One region of the Paenibacillus sp. DRB1-1 genome, then DNA from elsewhere that is predicted to be linked to it. Evidence: riboswitches for the same ligand, from Rfam matches in the RefSeq annotation. Region 1 holds a riboswitch; each other region holds the start of a gene.
What was found. A riboswitch is a leader RNA that binds a small molecule or an ion and turns the genes downstream of it on or off. The one in region 1 is predicted to bind thiamine pyrophosphate.
Positions count from the first base shown of each region.

Region 2: it holds a riboswitch for thiamine pyrophosphate, as region 1 does, so the genes downstream of both, ACQW03_RS06590 (ECF transporter S component) here and ACQW03_RS08985 (ABC transporter substrate-binding protein) in region 1, are expected to answer to the same signal.
Region 3: it holds a riboswitch for thiamine pyrophosphate, as region 1 does, so the genes downstream of both, tenA (thiaminase II) here and ACQW03_RS08985 (ABC transporter substrate-binding protein) in region 1, are expected to answer to the same signal.

Region 1 is NZ_JBODQH010000001.1:2,034,728-2,042,082, reverse strand. Features, by position in the region: gene ACQW03_RS09005 (ABC transporter ATP-binding protein) at 1-940, opposite strand, end outside; gene ACQW03_RS09000 (ABC transporter permease) at 985-1,761, opposite strand; gene ACQW03_RS08995 (MTH1187 family thiamine-binding protein) at 1,758-2,051, opposite strand; gene ACQW03_RS08990 (hypothetical protein) at 2,357-2,539, shown strand; gene ACQW03_RS08985 (ABC transporter substrate-binding protein) at 2,547-3,590, opposite strand; TPP riboswitch at 3,782-3,891, opposite strand; gene ACQW03_RS08980 (pyridoxamine 5'-phosphate oxidase family protein) at 4,162-4,596, shown strand; gene ACQW03_RS08975 (bifunctional 2',3'-cyclic-nucleotide 2'-phosphodiesterase/3'-nucleotidase) at 4,817-6,919, shown strand; gene ACQW03_RS08970 (EAL domain-containing protein) at 7,190-7,355, shown strand, end outside.
Region 2 is NZ_JBODQH010000001.1:1,512,715-1,520,069, reverse strand. Features, by position in the region: gene ACQW03_RS06605 (3' terminal RNA ribose 2'-O-methyltransferase Hen1) at 1-18, shown strand, start outside; gene ACQW03_RS06600 (polynucleotide kinase-phosphatase) at 15-2,624, shown strand; gene ACQW03_RS06595 (TatD family hydrolase) at 2,645-3,442, shown strand; TPP riboswitch at 3,487-3,596, shown strand; gene ACQW03_RS06590 (ECF transporter S component) at 3,897-4,493, shown strand; gene ACQW03_RS06585 (ABC transporter ATP-binding protein) at 4,493-5,944, shown strand; gene ACQW03_RS06580 (energy-coupling factor transporter transmembrane component T family protein) at 5,919-6,710, shown strand; gene ACQW03_RS06575 (methionine ABC transporter ATP-binding protein) at 6,850-7,355, shown strand, end outside.
Region 3 is NZ_JBODQH010000001.1:3,866,204-3,873,558, forward strand. Features, by position in the region: gene ACQW03_RS17230 (helix-turn-helix domain-containing protein) at 1-1,342, shown strand, start outside; gene ACQW03_RS17235 (aspartyl-phosphate phosphatase Spo0E family protein) at 1,734-1,901, shown strand; gene thiE (thiamine phosphate synthase) at 1,846-2,559, opposite strand; gene thiD (bifunctional hydroxymethylpyrimidine kinase/phosphomethylpyrimidine kinase) at 2,556-3,386, opposite strand; gene thiM (hydroxyethylthiazole kinase) at 3,383-4,225, opposite strand; gene tenA (thiaminase II) at 4,300-4,989, opposite strand; TPP riboswitch at 5,124-5,226, opposite strand; gene ACQW03_RS17260 (NAD-dependent malic enzyme) at 5,319-7,040, opposite strand.

The DNA of each region.
Region 1 (7,355 bases):
GATTTACCCCGTCGTCTGAGGTAGTTTTACGGACACTTTCAGTGGTGTCCATGTCGCCGTCCAGTTTATGTTTTTCCTCGCGCATCCAGCTGGTCATGGTCCGCTTCCATTCAATAAAGAGCGGATCGAGGGTGATTTCTTCCCTACGCGGGCGGGGAAAAGGAACATCTACGACATGCACCACTGAAGCGGGTCGCGCCGACAGCACATAGATGCGGTCGGAGAGCAGCAACGCTTCTTCAATGCTGTGGGTAATAAACAGCACAGAACGGCGGTTCTTTTCCCACATCCGTAATAACCATTGCTGCATGTCTGCACGTGTCAGCGCATCGAGTGCGCTGAACGGCTCATCCAGCAGCATTAATTCCTGCGGGCTGAGCAGTGCGCGAAGAAAGGCTGCGCGCTGTTGCATTCCACCAGACAGCGTATGTGGATACGCCTTGGCGAATTTACCAAGTCCAACCTGTTCGAGCCATTGCAAGGCTTCTTTGCGACGCTCGCGTTCACTGGCGTACTGAGGGGGTACTGCTTTATTTTTACGTGGAGAATTTTCCTGCCCGAGCAGTACGTTGTTCAGCGTGGTACGCCACGGGAAAAGGGCGGGCTGCTGCGGCATATAGCTGATATGCCCACGTTCACCAGTCATGTCCCGTCCGTGCATACGGATACGTCCCTGCTGGGGTTTGAGTAGCCCACCGATGATATGAAACAGCGTGCTTTTGCCGCTGCCTGACGGACCGATGAGGGAAACGAATTCTCCCGGCTTGACTGTGAGGGATACATCCTGTAGTACGGGCAGTAAGCTTCGCTTTTCGCGGAAGGCAAGGCTGATCCCGTCCAATTCCAAAGCAGGAGGAGCAGTTGAAGGACTCTGTTGTTCCCCGGCTCGTTGTTCATTAGCCGCGTTGTGTGATGATAATTCAGTCGGATGCAGACTCATACGCGCCACGTCCTTTCTTTGCTGTATGTAATTCAAGGAGGAAGCTACTCTTGATCGGGTTTCCAGCGAACCAGCCATTTCTCCAGTAGTAAAATAACCACAAACATGAGTAAGCTGAGTGCAACAATAATGCCGATGGCGGCAAAAATGAGGTCCGTGCGATAGGCTGATTTTTGCAGCAGCATATAATATCCAATTCCTTCACTAGCTCCGATCCATTCCGCAATGATCGCACCCATCACACTATAGGTAGCAGCAATTTTAACGCCAGAAAAGACTTGCGGCAGGGAATGTGGCAGCTCCAGCTTCATAAAAATAGCCATGCGGCTTGCACCCGACATCCGCATATAGTTCATCATCGTACGGTCTGTTCGAGTCAGCCCGTCCATGGCCGCTACAGCCACGGGAAAAAAGCATACTAGGGTAATGACCATCAGCTTGGGCAGCACGCCAAAACCAAACCACACCATGAGCAGCGGCCCTAGAGCGATGATCGGAATGTTTTGACTCAGAATAAGCAGCGGATACAGGGCGGATTTGAGAAAAGGAATTGTATGAAGAACGATGGCGATCAACAGTCCCGTTGCTGTCCCTATAGCGAATCCCGCAAGTGTCAGACGAATCGTAGCCCATGTATGGGCACCAAGCAGCGCCGTTTGTGCCATGCCCTCTTGTACGATGAGGGATGGAGCAGGCAGCAGCCAGGATTCAACATGCAAATAGGAAACCGCCCCCTGCCAGGCCGCTAAAAAGAAGAGGACCGCCACAAGGGGCGGCCATACGCTTTTCCACCAGGATGCGTTCTTGCCTTTCGGATTCATGGGCGATATTTCTCGGTCAGCTTGTTCATGCTGATGCCTTGTGGGTTATGTGCGATTTTGATCTGTGAAATGACGCTGGGACTGCCCGCTTCCGTCAAAGCCTCGTGCATTTCTTTGACCACTTTCAGCAACTCGTCGAGCTCGCCCTCCATGGTCGTATCCAATGGATTCACTTGATGTTTGACGCCGGAGCGCTGAATGACCTCAATCGCCTTATCTACATACGGGTAAGAGTCCTCATTATTAGGAGTTTTAGGGATTACTTGAATACTGAGCAGTGTGTTAGCCATGCAAATTCACCTGTCCTTTATTTGGAGTGTTATTAAAAAAATATGGTGGTTTAAGGCGGGGAGACCGCTTCGCGTTTCATTTGATCTTACGATCGCTGTTGCCGTGGGATTCTTTGAATAAATTTTAAAAGGTAAGAATCCAACGGCAAAGGCGAACGCTGCGCTTTTCCAGATTCAAATGAACCGCTCCGCTGCCAACCGCCTTAAAAGCACCCTGTTTTTAAAGCTGGTTTGTGTGGCATTTTTAACACACAAGCGCACCTACTTAGCGCTTAGATAATATGAAAAACTAAAGAATAAACCAAGTGGAACGAGAACGAAGTGGGCGGAATGGTGCTGTACAAGCGTTAGCGTTCGCCTTTGTACCCAGATTTCAACCTCTGGATATTCATAAAAGAATTCTGGGTACAACAGCGATGGGAGGCAGCATCCGACTGCGTAGTGGCGCTTCGTTCACTTCTCTAGTTCGGTCTTATTTTGCGTTTTAACAAATGATCAGCGCTTGGGCAAGAAGTCATTTGTGAAGGCTTTATCGACTTCCAAAGGCTTGCTGAGCAGCTTGCGTTCGTACATCCAGTCCGAATAGTTTTGCCATACCTCTGCTTTTTGCACGCCCCATTGCGCGGCATCGTCCTGATAACGCGGGCTTAGCCATTTTTGGCTGGCGAGCACCAGTTTTTTATCCAGCTCTGGTACAGCTTTGCTTAAGATGTCCGCAGCTTCTTCTGGATGGGCGATAGTGTATTCATAGCCTTGTGCGGTAGCGTCCATGAATGCTTTGACTAGCTCTGGATCATTTTCTATCGTCTGTTCGTTGCTTACAATTACAGGCGTATAGTAATCAAGGCTTTTGGAATAATCTTTTACATACAGCATATCCAATGGCTCACCTCGAAGCTGGGCTTCGATTCCGGTCCATGCATAGAAAATCCAAGCAAAGTCAATATCCCGCTTCACGGCTGTAAAATAGTCTGCATTGCCCATGTTGATGATCTTCACTTTGCTCACATCGCCTTTGTCTGAATCCATGATGGATTTCATGACCGCTTCTTCTACGGGAGAGCCCCAACCGCCGTATTTTTTACCTTCAAAATCTTTCGGGCTCTTAATTCCGCGATCTACTGGGGCTGCGAAGCCTGAGGTATTATGCTGAATCACTGCAGCGATGGATACAAGCGGCACACCTTGCGTACGAGCTTGTGTGACGCCTTCTTGGTAGCTAATACCAAAAGGAGCAGCATTAGAAGCAACCATTTGATCGGCTCCGCCTGAACCAGGTTGAACAATTTGGACATTCAAACCCGCTTTTTCGTAAAATCCTTTGTCCTTAGCGACATAGAGTCCCGTATGATTCGTATTGGGTGTCCAGTCGAGCACGACTTTAACATCTTTGAGCCCCTTTGCCGGAGTAGACGTTTGGGTGTCGGTAGCGGGAGCCGCTTCTTGGGATGTGGGGGCACTTCCACCGCAAGCGGTCAGGATCAGGGCCATGAGCCACAGACTGATCAGTCCCAGGCTTAACATTTTCATGCGCTTCATCGTTGTGTTCTCTCCTTTAATTACCCGTTATCCGTCCAATCAGACAGCTTAAGTTCCCCATTTTCTAAAAATAACATCTGCCGGACGCGATCTTTCCAACAACATAATCTTCAATAAAAAAAGCGCCCCGAGTTTCCGGGACGCTTGCGCTTGTATATACCAAAGTAAGGGATGGTCCTATGTAAAAAAGGCACATCTTGCTTAAGCATTCCTACGCTGGCATTACCCAGATCAGGTTGTAAGGGTCAGTGTCTTGGGACACACTCTCAGCCGGCCGATTCCAGCACCCCTGGCATTGTATGGTTTAATGGGTTCATTTATTCGGGTTTACTACGACGATTATATGCCTTGAATGCGGGTCTGTCCAGCATGAAGGGAGAGATGACGGTTCATTTGCCGAACGACAGGGTACACTTTTACTGTGAGCTTTGATCTGAAAATGAGCATGAATCAATCCGATTCGATCCGGTCATGTTATTTTTAGAACAGCTACGCAGGTAGGTTCAGATGGGCTGGTGCCCAATGGCGTGGCCGTAGAGAATTCTAATTCGTGAAAAGGAGTTGTTGTACTGTGGGTAAAACGGAAACATTGGATCGCAACCAACTGGAACAAGCCATTGTGAAGGCTTTGGATAACAACAAATTTTGCTCGTTAGGTACGGTAGAGGGTGGCAAACCAAAAGTACGCTATATGGCCCTTTTTAACGATGGAATGAACATTCATCTGGCGACAGATCGCAAAACGCATAAAGTGGATGAGCTAAAGGACAATCCGAATGCTTATCTGCTGCTGGGTTATGAAGTTGGTGGTACGAAGGAAGTCGTAGAAGTGGAGGCTACCGTCCAGATCACAGCTGATGAGGGGCTGCGCAAACAAGTGTGGAACGATTCCTTGAAGGAATGGTTTTCCGGACCGGATGATCCCGATTATGTCATTCTGGACGTGAATCCGACACGCATTGAGTATGTGGGTCAGCAAACTGAGCGCCAAGTGTGGAATAAATAATAAGAATATAAATCGACAAACCAGTGAATCTCCGAGTTTTTAAGGAGGTTTGCTGGTTTTTATTTTTTGAGAAAATTAATTATTTTTTCATAAATAATTTAAGTAAATGACTACTCTTTTGCCTGGCGTTGGATTAAAATAGAAATGGTGGGTTCAAGGCTTACATATATGTGCAAAAGTATGTATATGAGGCATACACCTTAATGAGGAGGGGTATATTTTGTTATTTCGTAAAAATTGGTTTAAAGGGTTTACAGCAGCAGTTGTAGCTTGTAGTATGCTGGTGTTTTCAGCCGCTCCATCCTGGGCAGCTAGCAATTCTCGCGATAGCGCTACAGTGAATTTGCGGATTATGGAAACAACGGATATTCATGCGTCCCTGATGAACTATGATTACTATTCGGACAAAGAAACCAACGAATATGGCCTGATTAGCACAGCCGGTTTGATCCAACAGGCGCGTAGTGAAACGAGAAACAGCATGCTGTTCGATAACGGTGATTTGTTACAGGGCAATCCATTAGGCGATTATATGGCCAGAAATAAAACCTTCGAGAAAGAAGGCGGTGTCCATCCGGTCTACAAGATGATGAACCTGATGGGCTATGATGCGGCGACAGTGGGCAACCACGAATTCAACTACGGCCTCGACTTTCTGGAGAAGTCGCTCAAGGGAGCCGATTTTCCTTACGTAAATGCGAATGTTTATGTTGATAAGGGGGGGCAAGCTACTAAAAATTATTTTACCCCTTATCGAATTCTTGATAAAACGGTAACCGACGAGAAGGGCCAAGAGCATATCCTTAGAGTGGGCGTAATCGGCTTGGTCACACCTCAAATTATGCAGTGGGATGAAGCCAATTTAAAGGATAAAGTCGTTACGAAGGATATTGTGGAAACGGCGAAAAAGTTTATTCCTCAAATGAAAACGGAAGGTGCCGACATTATTGTCGTTCTTGCGCATACAGGTTATGAGGATGTGCCACAAACGCCAATGATGGAGAATGCCGTTAAATATTTGAGCCAGGTGGACGGAATTAACGCTATTCTGTTTGGGCATGCTCATAAATCTTTCCCTGGCCCTGATTTTAAAGATATGAAGGGTGTAGATCTGGATAAGGGAACCATTAATGGCGTACCGGCCGTGGAAGCTTCTTCATGGGGCAAGGATCTGGGGATTATTGATCTGAGCCTGGAAAAGAAAAAAAACGAGTGGAACGTAATCAACTCCCAGTCTCAAGTGCGTCCGGTTGTGAGTACCACAAACCAGGCTGTGCAGTTTACTCCTGACTACAAACTGACAGATTCGATCAGGGAAGAGCATAAAGGAACGCTGGACTATATTCGTCAACCTGTTGGAACAACGACTGCACCGATTAACAGTTATTTTGCATTAGTGCAGGACGACCCTTCTATTCAAATCGTAACGAATGCACAGAAATGGTATGTTCAAAACCATCTTAAAGGAACTGAATACGAAAAACTTCCCGTATTGTCGGCAGGCGCTCCATTCAAGGCCGGTGGTCGAAACGGAGCCGAGTATTACACCAACATTCCTGAAGGTACGATAGCGATTAAAAACGTGTCCGATCTGTATGTGTATCCGAACACGGTTCATGCTGTAGAAGTGACCGGTGCTGAAATTCAGGAGTGGCTGGAGTGGTCTGCAGGTCAGTTCAACCGCATTGATCCAAAGCAAACTGAGGAGCAATCGCTGATCAACAAAGATTTCCCAACCTACAATTTTGATGTCATTGACGGTGTGAATTACCAGATTGATGTAACCCAGCCTGCACGATATGATGCCAAGGGAACTATTATTGATTCTTCAGCTCATCGTATCAAGGATCTGCAATACAATGGGAAGGCTATTGATCCTGCGCAGAAATTTATCGTAGCCACCAATAACTATCGTGCTTCCTCATCCAAACTGGCCAACCCAGATGGCAAACGAATTGTGATGGCAGCACCGGATGAAAGTCGCCAGGTCATTATTGACTATATCCGTACGAACGGAACGATTAATCCATCGGCGGATGGCAATTGGTCTCTTGCTCCTTTTGGTCAGGCAAAGGTTACTTTCGAGTCCTCTCCTGATGCCAAAGACGTGCTGGCAGGAAATCAACAAATTTCATACTTGAGCAGCGCGGCAGACGGCTTTGCCAAATACAGCTTAAAAGCTGGCGCTAAGCCTAGTGCAACAACGACTCCTGTAAAGGAAGCTGTGGCTCCCGCGAAAGCGACAGCAAAACCAGCTGTTAAAACGACCAAACCTGCAGCTGTTAAACCAGCTAAAACAACGAAGCCGAAGGCGTCCAAATAACTTCGGATTTTCCACTCAATATCAGAATGAAGCAGCAAGTCTCTTTAACCAAGAGATTTGCTGCTTTTTTTGATGCCAAAAACAACAGCCCCGAATTTATCATGATTGTAAAAAGTTTTCTGATTTTTGTCGAATATGTACTTAAGTCCTAAGTTGTCGTTAAGAATAAGCTACTTTTTTGTAAAAACACGTAATTATATAGTGCTTTTGTTCTAGTTATTTGTGATATAATGGTGAAAAAACCGGAAAATTGTTCCGAGGAGGACCATTATGGCATGCAGCAATTGCAGCATCATATTACCTATTAAGGATCAAGGATTGCTCATAATTAGGCATTCCAGGGTGTCGCTTACTCCAGCATTAGATGGTTTGGGTATGCTATCGGAACAACTGAAGCAGGAACATGGGCGTGAGGGCAGCATAGAGTTTCGCTTTG
Region 2 (7,355 bases), 520 kb from region 1:
GAGCAGAAGGAAGCATGAGCAATTCATCCAAACGTACGATTCATTTACCGCATGCTGGACTGGTTGTGTTGGTGGGGGCCTCCAACAGTGGCAAAACCACATTATTGGACAGGCTGGTGAGCGAAGGGATTCTAATGGAGACAGAAGTGGTATCCTCGGATCATTTTCGCAAGCTGGTTGGAGATACGGAATTTATAGACTGGAGTGGACTTCCAAGGCTGGAATCGGACGTAATGTTCTATGAGTATCAGCAAATGTCAGCCAAGGCGTTTGAGGCGATGGATACGATTCTGGCTATGCGCTGTCGCTTGAATAAGCTGACGGTTGTGGATGCCACTCATTTGTACGCTGAGGATCGCCAGAAATATGTACAGCTGGCAGCCAAGGCTCATGTTCCTGTTATGGCCTTGGTACTGGATGTACCCGAAGCTGTGCTGCTGGAACGTGATTTAGGCAGGGAGCATCCGCGTGGCCGCCAACGGGTCAAGCAGCAGGCACAGCTGTTAAAACGGAACCTGCGTGGTATCCGTGAGGAAGGCTTTAACGCTTGCTATGTCCTTAAGGATGTAGAAGAAATGAACTTTGTTCGCCGTGTGCAGCCACTGTTTCATGAGATTGGTTCAGGTATTGACATCATTGGTGATATCCATGGGTGCTACCGTGAGATGCTGGAAGTGATAGAGCGGCTAGGATATACGGAAGATACGGAAGGACTATACCATCATCCAGATGGTAGAAGACTAGTATCTGTCGGGGATGTGATGAGCCGTGGCCCAGAATCGTTACAAGCGGTGCAGTTCTGGAAAAAGCACGTGGATGCCGGACTAGCGTATATGATTGACAGCAATCATGGCTGGAAAATCGGCCGTTACCTCGATGGAAGAAAGGTGACTCTCAGTCATGGCGATGAACGATTTGCAGAGGAACTGGCCCAATATGAGCAAAAAGCGGGCAAGACAGCGGCGGAACAGCTTAGAAGCGAGTTAAGGGATTTTCTGCTACATGCACCCTCTCATCTTATTTTTGGCAGAAATGGATTGCGACACGTGGTCGTGGCTCATGCCGGGATTAAGGATCATTTTATTGGCAAACAGTCGGCACGTATTTCTGATTATTGCCGCTATGGAGATACGGAGGGGCAGGATGCGAACGGAAAACCGATCCGTAAGGATTGGTTCGTGGACCATGAATCGGGAGAAATAGTAGTATGGGGACATGATCCGAGACCGCAGCCTACCCTTGTGAACCAGACGGTGAATATTGATCAGGGTGTGGTATTTGGCGGTATGCTGACCGCTTATCGTTATCCGGAAAAGGAATTTGTCAGCGTTCCGGCACATGAGAATTATGCGAATGATCCCGATAGCCCACTTGTCCGGTGGCAGAGAAAACGGTTTTCCCCGCCGAATTTACGCAAGCTAATCGCTGGTTACAGTGTGCTGACGGAATCGTATGGCGAAGTGCGCGTACAAGGAGAATGGATCAAATCCGCTATAGATACCGTGTCACATGTGACTGTACCCATGGAGGAGCTGGTGTATATTCCACCGACGATGAGCCCTGCTCCAGCGGTGTCTGCAGAGGAAGGATATCTGGAGCATCCACGTGAGGCGCTGGCTTATTATCGCGGGCAAGGAGTACAAACGATGGTGGCCGAGAAAAAACATATGGGTAGCCGGGCTATTCTACTATTATTCAAAAACGAACAGGCCGCTGTTGAATATGTAGGCTACCCGACATTGGGCACGATCTATAGTCGGGGTGGGAGAGCTTTCTTTGAACAAAGCCTTGGGAAGCAAGTGCTGGAGAAGCTGAATGTGGATCTACGGACTGCTGGATATTTTGAACGGAATCAGACGGATTTTGTATTGCTGGATGCGGAAATTGTACCGTGGAATCTCAAGGCTCGGGAACTGATTGCTGCACAGTATGCGCATGTGGGGGAGGCAGCTCTGCTGGATCGCAGTAAGTTGTTAGACAAGCTGAAGCAGGCGAAGGTTGCAGGTCGAGAGGTTGGAGACTGGTTGGAGGAAATGGAACAGAAGTACGCGAATGCCGTAACGTTTCAAGAGGCTTTTCAAAAATATTGCTGGGATGTGGACGGTCTGGATGAAATTCGTATCGCACCGTTCCATACGCTGGCACACAGCGGAAAGACTTTTTTCGGCCATTCTCATATTTGGCATATGGAGCAAAACCGGGAGCTGGCTAGGCTGTCTTCTCTGTTTATGAAGACAGAGTATCGCGTTATCACGGACGAAGCAAGCGAGGAAGAGGTCATTCGCTGGTGGAACGAGATGACAGAGGATGGTCATGAGGGGATTGTGATCAAGCCGGAACGCTTTTTGATGAAAAATCGGGACAAGATGATTCAGCCTGCAATCAAGGTGAGAGGCCGGAAGTATTTGCACATCATTTACGGTATGGATTATCTTGCCCCTGAGAATTTAAAGCGTCTGAAGCAGCGTCGAACGAACAAAAAGGAGCGTCATGCCCTGATGGAGGGAGCGCTTGGTATGGAAGCCGTGGAACGTTTTGTCCGCAAGGATACGGTAGATCGTATTCATGAATGCGTCCTTGCCGCGCTATCTCTGGAATCGGAGCCGATTGATCCGAGATTGTAGTTTGCGAAGGAGGGATTGAGATGGAAAGGGGTACACCGTTAATTGATATTGGCGTGAACTTGATGCACCGTTCGTTTCATGCGGATCGGGAACAGGTGGTAGAGAGAGCCGCAGCTGTAGGGATTTCACCCCTGATTATTACCGGGACCAGTGTCCGCAGCAGTCGGGAGGCTTCTCAGTATGCAGCACGTTATCCGGGCAAGCTGTATGCGACAGCTGGCGTGCATCCCCATGATGCCAAAGACTGCAACGCAGATACGATTCAGCAGCTCCGCCAGCTGGCGAGTCAGCCGCAGGTCGTATCCATAGGGGAATGCGGATTGGACTATAACCGTGATTTTTCGCCGCGTGATGTGCAGCGCCGATGGTTTGACGAGCAAATCCAACTGGCGGGTGAGCTGAATATGCCGTTATTTTTGCATGAACGAGATGCACATGAGGATTTTGTCGCTATGCTTCGGGAGTATCAAGGGCTTGTCGATAAAGCGGTAGTGCATTGTTTTACCGGCACGGAACAGGAATTGCATAGGTATGTAGAAATGGGAATGTATATCGGGATCACCGGCTGGATTTGCGACGAACGGCGTGGCAAACATCTGCGTGAACTGGTCAGAGATATTCCCTTGGACCGTCTGATGATTGAAACAGATGCTCCATTTTTGACCCCGCGTAATTTGCCCGTGAAGCCCAAAGAAGGGCGTAATGAATCGATGTATCTCGCTCACATTGCTACTGCGGTTGCCGAATGTACAGGCCGAAGCATGATGGAGATCGAAATCGCCACGACGGAGACAGCCAAACGTTTCTTCGGATTATAGGATTGTCAAAGCCATAGATGTGGTATATATTATAGTGAATTAAAAAAGCATTGTCGGGAGCTTGAGAAAGTCAGGCTGAGAGGGTGGCCCTTGCCACTGACCGTGAAATCTGATCTGGGTAATGCCAGCGTAGAGAAACCAAGAACACTATACAGGAATGCCGCTTGTTTTGCGGTTGTCGATAGATTCAATGTATGTCCTATAATCAAGCTATACGCCTGCGGGACTGTAAAAAGCTACCTAATCCATGGAGCATTTTGCTTTGACCCTGACTTTGGCTTGGTATCAGTGTAGTAGCTTAGACTACTGGTTATATAAGGAATATCGACGAATGATGTTTTGTATGGTGCTTCACCTTTTACTGCGCATAAAGCTTGCCTGGAGATTCAGCTCCAGACAAGCTTTTTTTTATGGCCAAGAGGCCAATTATAAGGAAAAAGGGGAGCACGCAATAATGAATACTGCTGTAAGAGCGTCCAAAGGGTTGAAGCTGACTGATATTTTGGTCACGATTGTGATCGCTGTTGTGTTCGGGTTAGTCTACAAAATATGGGGACCTGCCTATGATTTAATGAAACCATTTGGTCTACACGCCGAGCAACTGATGTATGGCATGTGGTTTATGGCAGGCACGTTTGCTTATCTCATCATTCGCAAGCCAGGTGTTGCAATTTTGGCAGAGGTGGCAGCGGCAACGGTCAGTGCTTTTTTGGGAAGCGAATGGGGGATGTCCACTTTGTACTATGGCCTGCTGCAAGGCTTGGGAGCGGAGCTGTTTTTTGCGGCTTTTCTGTATCGGAACGCAAACCTGTGGGTTGCTTCGCTAGCTGCGGCTGGGGCGGCTGTCGCTTCTCTAATTTTAGACTTCAGCTACGGGTATATTGATCAGCTTTCGACCTGGAACTATGTTTTGTATATTGGTTTTCGCATGATTGGCAGCATTGTGATTGCCGGGGTATTCGCTTTCTATCTGGCTAAGGCGTTGGAGATAACCGGAGTTACGCGAAGTTTGAGGCCTGCAACGGAACAAGATTATAAGGGGCTGGATTGATGAGCCAGGCAACCGAAGATGTGGTGGCTTCGATCACCCGTCTTCGGTTGAAATTCCCCGGTGAGCAGGAGCTGCTTTTTCACAATATGTCTTTGTCTGTCCGCAAGGGAGAAAAGCTGCTGCTACTGGGACCGAGTGGATGCGGTAAATCAACGCTGCTCCAAGTGCTGAGCGGTCTGATTCCACGCACGATAGAAGTGCCTATGAAATGCGATGCTGCTGTAATCCCAAGTGTCTCAGGTATTGTATTTCAAGATCCTGATACGCAGTTTTGTATGTCATATGCAGATGAGGAACTGGCTTTTGTGTTGGAAAATAATCAGGTTCCTCGTGAGCAGATGCGATCCCGTATTCGCGAGTTGCTGATGCAGGTTGGTCTATCGACGGAGGATATACACATGCCCATTGGCAGCATGTCACAGGGAATGAAGCAGCGGCTAGCGATTGCGTCTGTGCTGGCTATGGAGCCAGAAGTGCTTTTTCTGGATGAGCCCACGGCTTTGTTGGACGAGGAAGGCACTACACAGGTGTGGGATACCATTCGCAACATTTCGGTAGACCAGACACTGGTGATCGTGGAGCATAAAATTAATGAAATTGTCCATGATGTGGACCGGATTGTAGTGCTTTCTGCTCAAGGGGAGATTATTGCGGATGGAAGGGCGGAAGAAGTATTTCATGTGCATCGGCAGGCATTGTCCGAGTACGGTGTGTGGTATCCGGGAGTATGGAATGAATCGTCTTCGCCACGTTGGAGTGAAGCGGTGACGCAACAGAACGGTGCGGGGATTGATTTGCTGGATCTGGAACATTTTAGCGGCCTCCGTAGTTTAAGTTCAGTGATTTATGTGGAGCATGCGCAGGTGAAGCCTGGCGACTGGATTGGCGTGGTCGGTGAAAACGGAGCTGGCAAAAGCTCGCTGCTGCTTTCCATGATGCGCTTACTTCGAACACAGGGACGTTATAGCATGTGCGGAATTGAGGCAGGCAGTACGGAACAACTGGCAGAGCGTATCGGGTTCGCGTTTCAAAATCCCGAGCTGCAATTCGTAGCACACACCGTACGAAAGGAACTAGAGTATTCGTTACCCAAGAGCTTGTTTACCGTTGAACAGTGCCGGGAACAGGTCGATCGGATGCTCGTACAGTTCGGACTGGAGCGGCTGGACGAACGTCATCCGTATCAGCTTTCGTTGGGCCAAAAAAGGCGGTTGAGTATTGCTACGGCTATGATCCGTGAGCCGGAAGTGCTGCTGCTGGATGAACCGACTTTTGGGCAGGATGCGCGTAATACCTTTGTCATGCTGGATATGTTGGAGCAGCTGAGAGCGGCAGGCACGGCCATTGTGATGGTCACGCATGACCCGGAAATTGTCCGTCGATATTGTACCGATATATGGCGGATTCAGAAAGGGGAACTACGGTATGAGTCTGTCCTTTCCCCATCATAAAACATGGCTGCATCGTGTGAACCCGGGCCTAAAGCTCGTTATGTTTTCCATACTGTTTGTGGTCGTTATAGTCATTCATGATCCGAATGTCATGTTTAATGTTGCGTGTGCTATGCTGCTGCTGCTTGTCTGGTCAGGCCATCCATGGAAGCGGCTGCTGCTGTATGGATCTCCCTTTATATTGGTGTTTATTTCAACCTCAACGGGCATGATGATGTTCGGCAAAGGGGTGACGACCTGGTGGACATGGGGCTTGATCCATATAACGCAGGAAAGCTTTTACCGAGGCATGCATCTGGGCTTTCGTGCGCTGAGTATGGCTGCGGTAGGGTTGCTGTTTGGTTTAACGACTCGTCCGGTGGACCTTTTTTATTCACTGATGCAGCAATGGAGGCTCTCTCCGAAGTATGCGTATAGCTTTTTGGCAGCCATGCGGTTGATGCCCATGATGGTGGAGGAATTCCAGGCATTGAGACAAGCCCATCGCATTCGAGGTTTACATCAGCATGTGTCCAAATGGAATATGTATGCCACGCTTCGCAGGTATGCAATTCCGCTGCTCGCTCAAAGTATCCGGCGTGCACAGCGAATTGCTATTGCCATGGAAGCCAAGGGTTTTCCCAATGAAACCAAACGCACGTATTATTATGCGATTGGCTATTCGGCTGTAGATATTGTGTTCATAATCTATTTTGTCATCATGCTTACGCTGGCTTGGGGACTCGGTATCTGCTTTCCTTATGTGGGGGTGTGGGATGTACGTTAATTGTTGTCAAAAGGCTTTGCCCGTTTTCTGCTCTGTGGTATATTAATGCAATGGGAATTGACGGCTCGTACAGACCCGCCTGGGCTGGCGGGCTTATTACATTTTCCCTGAGAAATGGATCATCAGGAGGCCAGGTTTCATGATTACGCTGCATCAGGTAAGCAAGTATTATACCACCTCAAGCGGCCAATTTCATGCGGTTCAATCCGTGTCCCTTCAAGTGGAGGAGGGGGAAATTCACGGTATCATAGGTGCCAGCGGTGCCGGTAAGTCTACGTTGCTCCGGTTGATGAATGTATTGGAAAGGCCGGATGAGGGAAACGTGGTTGTGAACGGGGGAGATCTGACTCGCATGCCTGAAAAACGTCTCCGTGAAGCGCGGCGATCCATAGGGATGATTTTTCAGCATTATCATCTTGTTCACAATCGGACGGTCAGTGGAAATGTGGCAATGCCGTTGGAGCTGGCAGGTGTCGCGAAAAAAGAGAGAGCGGAACGTGTGCGCGAATGTCTGCAATTCGTCGGTTTAGCTGATAAAGCAGAACAGTATCCGGCACAACTGAGCGGAGGCCAAAAGCAACGTGTGGCGATAGCCAGAGCGCTGGCGAATCGACCTGCGGTGCTGCTGTGTGATGAGCCGACCTC
Region 3 (7,355 bases), 1.8 Mb from region 1:
CGAACATTCAGGTGTTCATCAAAGAACACTTAATAATTGGATTGCCAAGCATCGTCCTGTTGCGATACATCAGCTAGATCGAATCACTTGGGCTATGGGACTACCAGAGGGTTTTTTTTACGAACTATACATAGATAACTACATCATTGAGCGCTCCCCGGATTGGAGGCGAATTGAGCCGTTGTTGTTTCGCTGTGCGGAACTGGACAAGTTGGATGCTATCCAGCTTGTAGTGGGACATATTATGGACAATCTTCTATATTCCCCAAAGTTATTTGATGCAGCAGAAAAATTATTCGCACAAGGTCAGCACAATGCTGCATTGTTGCTCTACGAAGGGATTGCGGAAGGCGAGAAGTACCAGCACTCTGAACGCTTGGCTATCTGTCAGTATCGTATGTTTACCATTCAGGTGGGGAACAATCAGATCCGAAATCTCAAGGCGGCTACACGATTTGAACCCTTTGTCGAACGTCTGAATGAAATAGATCAACTTGATGCGTTAAAAGATTTGGCGAATGTGTATCGTTCTCTGCGTGAATGGGACAAGCTTGATGCAACTGCTCGAAAAATGAGAGCCAAAGCGGAGATCCAATATTCTTTGAAACATCAACAGAAAAAGCGAGAGTGGGAGGAGTCTGAACAGAGGCTGAGTCGCCCGATGTTTGTGTACATTACCTATGCTGATTTACTGTGTGCGAGTGTCTGTGAAGCGCAAGGCGATTATCAGCAAGCACTACAATTTACAAATGCCTACGCAGATTTAGGTTGGGTGATCGAGACAGACCAGGAAACCCAACACTGGGTCAACTTGTTCAAGCATTGGGCAGAAGGTAATACTTTTGTAAATAGGCTCCTATCTGGAGATACCAATGTGCTTCCTCATTATGTTGAATATATTGCATCCACATCAATCACTACCGAGAATGAAAAGCTATCCAAGTTGCTGAACGTTATGATTGCTGCTAACCGATATGCAATAGATATCAATGATGTCCTTTCACGTTTTGAAGTGGAGATTAATTCTTTTGCTCTGCTATCACAATCTGCTGATATGTACACCCAACAAGTGATGCCAGATTATTTTGCATGGTTTGGTTACGAACTGGCTTATTACTATTTAAGACGGGGAATGTACAATGATGGCTTTAAACACTTAATATATGCATTGGTAAAAGCCCACATACTAAATAATGAGACTTATTTTATAAACTGTACGGGGCTTTTTGCACATTTCCAAGCACACGCGCTTCCCGAAACAAGGGAAGAGTATTTCAAACTATTAGAAAAGGTGTGGTTAGACAATGTTGAAAAAAATGATTCTGCTGATCATCGCTGCTAGCTTCTTGTTTATTTTAGCAATGCCTGTTCAGTCGCATAACCAAAATCAAAGAATAACGCCTCACGTACAAATTGGAGGTGCTTAAACGGCTAGAAACAAAGACAACTCTCACCGACTAGTTCAAGTTTGGGGAGTTCAGCGGCTATTAGAGATCAAACAACATAAGGTAAATCTCTAAGTCAGATTTGATTGGTATGCTCTATATTCATTGGATCTTTTTATGCAAAGGGCCTCTGTTCCACTTAATTAGTGGAAACGGAGGCTTTTTTATTTGGATTTAGGGGCATCTTTGTTTATGCAAACTTTTGGGATGTTCTTTTTTTGTTAGGCGCATTATTTGAAAATCCAAAAAACGTCTTTTTGTCATAAAATATGACATATAGGAGGGATCATGCTGATGAACCAAGGTGTGACTTTACTTTGTGTCGAACGAGCTAGGAAGAAACTGTACCAGGTCCAGAAAAAGTATGGATTTTTAACACATCCCAAAGTAATAGAACAATCTAAAAAGCTGGATGATCTGTTGAATCTTTATCAAACATGTAGATCGGATCATTGAGAAATGAGACCATATTTTTCTTTAATTCCTTGACCGCACCTCTAACCTGTTCTGACTGTGTCACGGCTGAAATCACCGCCACACCATCTGCACCTGCACGTGCGACTTCCTCAATACGGTCCACTGTAATACCTCCGATCCCAACAATCGGCACATCAATTCCCGCTTTACGCATCTCATATAAAATTGCCGGTCCCTGTACGGCATGGGCATCATCCTTCGAGATGGTGGGATAGATTGGCCCGACACCGAGATAATCCGCACCTTGCAGGATGGCTCGACGTGCTTCCTCAATAGTATGGGCGGAGACGCCGAGAATTCGATTTCCGATTCGCTCGCGGACGGATTCGGCGGATTCATCGTCTTGACCGATGTGAACACCGTCGGCGTCGATTTCAAGAGCCAGCTCCACGTCGTCATTGATGATGAAGGGGACACCAGCGTGGCGGCACAGTTTCTGTAGCTGGCGCGCAAGTTCGAACATAGGAACGCCCGTTAACGCGCCGTGGCCCTTTTCTCGAAACTGGACCATGGTTGCGCCGCCAGCCACAGCCTCTTGCACGACCCAACTTGGTTCAGCGAGGCAGTTCACGCTTCCAAGCACCAGGTACATCTGTAGCTGGCGGCGCACCACCTCTGGCAATATTCTGCTGCTCATCGGAGTACCTCCTGACGACGGCGGTAGGCCCAATGATTGGTTGGGCCATGTCCCTGTCCAAGGTGTAAAGTATCCTCAATCGCCGCCTGGATGAAGGCTCTACCATTCGAGATAGCTTCCAGTACAGACATTCCTTTCCCTAATTCAGCAGTTATCGCTGCCGAGAAGGTACATCCTGTTCCGTGTGTATGGACAGTCCGTACCCGCTTGCCGCTCAGCTCTGTAAAGGCGGTTCCGTCAAAGAGCAGGTCAACAATCTGTCCGCTGCTCTCGCTCTCGTCAGCGTGGCCGCCCTTGATCACAACGAATTTTGGTCCCATACTGCTAATATGTCTCGCAGCCTCGCGGCGATCCTCCATTGTACGGATGCTGATCCCTGTCAGGGCTTCCGCCTCCGGGATATTCGGTGTAACGACTAGGGCCAAGGGAAACAGGTCGTCCTTCAAAGCCTGCACCGCTTCCAACTGCAGCAGTTCAGCACCTCCCTTGGCAATCATCACGGGATCGACGACGACCTTTTTCCAGCCGAACTTTCGGATCTGCTTGCTCACAAGACGGATGATACCCGCATTAAACAGCATGCCAGTCTTTAGGGCATCCACTCCAAGGTCTAATCCTACAGCTTCGATCTGTTCCGCTGTTGCTTCCTGTGGCAGCGGATATACGCCGTGAACCCCTAAGGTATTCTGTACGGTAATGGCCGTAATAGCCGACATGCCGTACACGCCAAGTTCTTGAAAGGTTTTGAGATCGGCTTGAATTCCGGCCCCGCCGCCACTGTCCGAACCGGCAATCGTCAGTGCTCTGGGTACACGAACGTCTGTCATCGCGCACCACCTGCTGTGGTTGTTCCTGCTTCACGGACAGTGACCTGCCCCTCCAGCGAACCTGTATGTAGTTTGGCGAGCTCGTCGAGAAAGGCAATCTGGAAGCTGCCGGGCCCCAGCTCTGCGGTACGTGCTGCGGCTCGGGAAGCTGCTGCACCGTAAAATGCCAAGCCTGCTGTACCTGCGAGCAGCAGGTTGGGTTCAACAGCTGCAAAAGCACCTAACACAGAGGTCAGCAGGCAGCCTGCTCCGGTTACCTTCGTGAGCAGCGCGTCTCCGCCGCTAATCATTCGTGCTTCGGCCCCATCGGTGATGACGTCCTCTTTTCCAGTGATGACAACCATTGAATTGAGCGTTTGAGCAGCCCGAATTGCCAGATCGACATTGCCGCTGTCAGCACTGTCACCAGCATCTACGCCTTTAATCTCACGCGCTTCTCCAACAAGATGCGCGACTTCGGCTGCATTGCCCCGCACCAATGAGATTTTGACTTCTCTCAGGATTCGCAGTGCCGACTCAGTTCTAAGGCTCGTTGCTCCCGCACCGACCGGATCTAGCAGGACCGGAACACCGTGTGCATTCGCCGATTGTCCAGCAATGATCATGGCATCCACCAGTTCGCGGTGCAGCGTACCGATGTTTAACACGACGGCTCCCGCTATTTTTGCCATATCTGCTACTTCCTCGGGTGCATAGGCCATCACTGGGGAGGCGCCCAATGCATACAGGCCGTTGGCCGTAAAGTTAGTGACTACCACATTGGTCATATTGTGAACGAGGGGTTTGCTGTTTTGTACCTTCGTCAGGAGAGCTGAATAACTTTTTTCCCATGTACTCATAATGATTATCCTCTCTATAGTTGGTGGTTCAACATGGCATTAACCGTACTTCACGCATCGAATCGCCAGGATGACTATTCTAAGACCGCTCCCTGCATCTGGACCGGCCATTCTTCCTGGTTATAAGCCATGTCCCAGAACTTATATTCCAGCTGGCAACTCAGTACAAAATGCTCAATCATCCGCTCTCGCTCAGCAGCCGTTGTGCCTTCTGCCCAAGCATCTACACGTTCTCGGAACTTGAGTGTTGTATCATCAAGCTGGTCTCCATAGAAGCCCATCCATTCATAGAACGGATGAGACTCATCCGGCTTTACTTCATCCAGCAGCCTGCGGCCAATCTCGGCATACGTCCACATACATGGCAGCAGCACAGCCAAGATCTCGCCCAAACTGCCCTCATGCGCGATCGTCAGCATGTGACGGATATAGTGATGGGCCGACGGAGCGAGTGGATATCCCTGCAACTCTTCATAGGTCACCCCTGCGATAGCACAGAAATTTTGATGCGGATGAACCTCGCTGTGGAGAATAAAAGAGATTTGTTCATTAAATACTGCCATGTCCTCCCGATTCGTGCATTTGGAGATTGCGATGCCGTATATCCGCATGTAGGCGTTCAAATATTCAAAGTCCTGTTTTACATAGTGAATCAGCTGTCCCCTTGTCAAACTTCCTTCAGCAATACCTCTCACAAAGGGATGCTCAAAAATCGCTTGAAAAATGCCGTCCGCCTGCCGACGGAGTTCTTGTGTAAAACTCAATTTCCCCACCTCCATTAATTGAAGAGCAAGAAGTCCTGTAAGGATACAATTCCGAAACAACGCTAAAAAGCCGCCCCGGAAAAATGGAGCGGCTTCAACATAGGCCCAATACGCAAAAAACGCTTGAAACCTTATATACGAAGGCTCCACTTTCCTACGCTAGTACGAACTAGATCAGGTTCAAAGGGTCCAAGATACATTCTTGTCTCAGCCATATTGGCTCCCCTAGTGGACTTCTATTCTTTTGACTATTACTGTACATACGTTCATACGCTATGTCAAACATAGTGTGCAAAATATTAAATTTCCTCTAGTTAGGTGTTTTGGGCTTAGTGAGGGTGATGAATTACACTTTCCACGGCTTTGACCTTGGCATATTCCGGTTTCCACATTGCATCTCGTATAGCTTGTTCCACATCTGAAATGTGCGCCTGAGCTACCTGATCCTGAATCGCGGCATTTGCAACCGCAACCGCAACAGCGTACGAAACTTCGCGTAATTTTCGGATATGAGGGAGTAGCGCACCGCCAGGCGTATTCGAATCTACACCATTGGCAACAGCAACTGCTGCGGCTGTAAACATCGCAGGGGTAATCCTTTTGGCTTTAACCACAATCGCACCTAGACCCAGTCCCGGAAAAACAAAGGCATTGTTCGCCTGTCCAATCTCAAAATTTGTATCGTTATAGGTGACGGGCTCAAAAGGACTTCCGGTTGCGATCAGTGCTCTGCCATCTGTCCACCGGATCAAATCCTCGGGTACTGCTTCTGCAAGGTTTGTAGGATTGGACATGGGCATAATGATCGGGCGTTCTACATGCTTCGCCATCTCCTTGATGATTTCTTCAGAAAAGGCACCTGCTACACCGGAAGTTCCAATCAATATCGTAGGCTTCACCTGACGGATGACCTCCAGTAGCGGTATTTTGCCGTCACCCGACCGGGTCCATGAGCTGACTTCATCCTTTTTGCGCACATACGGTTTCTGATACTCCAATACGTCTTCCATATCTTCCGTTAACAGCCCGCGATAATCAAAGGCCCAAAAGGACTTGAATGAATCATCTGCGGAAAGGCCATCCTCGATCATAGCGCCCCGAATTTGGTCAGCGTTACCGATCCCTGCAGCCCCTGGGCCGAAAACAAGTATTTTTTGTTCACGCAGCGGAGTCTTGGTGACACCCACCGCCGAAAGAATCGCAGCCAGGGTCACCGCTCCTGTACCTTGTATATCATCGTTGAAGGTGAGAATGCTTTGACCGTATTTTCCTATAATATGGCGCGCATTTACGCTACCCACATCTTCCCAATGTAAAAGCACCTTCGGGAATTGCGCTAACGTTTTGCTGATAAAGGTATCAATAAACTGGTTATAGGCTTCTCCGCGAACCCGTTTATGGCGGTTTCCGATGTACAGTGGATCATTCAGCAGCTTTTCATTATTCGTGCCCACATCCAGTACAATTGGCAGCACCCGCCCGGGATGAATGCCTGCCGCAGCCGTATACACTGCAAGCTTGCCAATCGCAATGTTAATCCCCCCGACGCCCCAGTCACCAATCCCCAAAATACTTTCGGAATCTGTCACGACGATCAGATCCACATCCTCGCCGCTTAATCCAGAGTTATAGAATGCTTGTCCGATGCCATTCGGGTTATCTATTGACAAATATACGCCTCCAGGGCGGTTGTACTCGTGACTATACTCTTGAATCGCGGTTCCTACGGTCGGCGTGTAGACTACGGGCAGCATTTCACTCAAATGATCGGTTAGCAGCCGGTAGTAGAGTACGACATTTCGATTGTGAAGGTCGTTGAGAGAAGCATTTTTACGCAGCATGGTGGGTTGTGCGAGAAACTGCTGATATGCCCGTACGCTCTGTTTCTCCAATGAAAGGACGGTTGGAGGAAGGATTCCTTCCAAACCCAGATCTTTGCGTTCTTCTTCTGTAAAAGCGACACCTTTGTTCAAAAGAGGATTTGCCAACACATCCTTTCCCCGTAATGGAGTAGATAATGACCCATCGCGATTGACATAAAATGCTTCCATAGAAAGACCTTCCTTCTCTTCATTTTCATAACGAAAGGATTTCACAAAATTCGATTCCAGTCGCTCCGAAGTGCAAGATATAGACGAACTAAACCATTTCGATCTATATCTTGTTCATTGAAAGTCGCTTATCGGATTTTTGCAAAATCCTCAAGATGACATGTTGTCCATAGTATGGACGTGCAAATCTGTTTTATTCTTCTATTTATCTATGACAAAATAACCATATATATTTCCTTTTGTTGATCTAAAAGAACTAATTTTCGATATAGATGTGCTACCTAATTCTGATGGTTTTGGTTCTAATGTATCAGG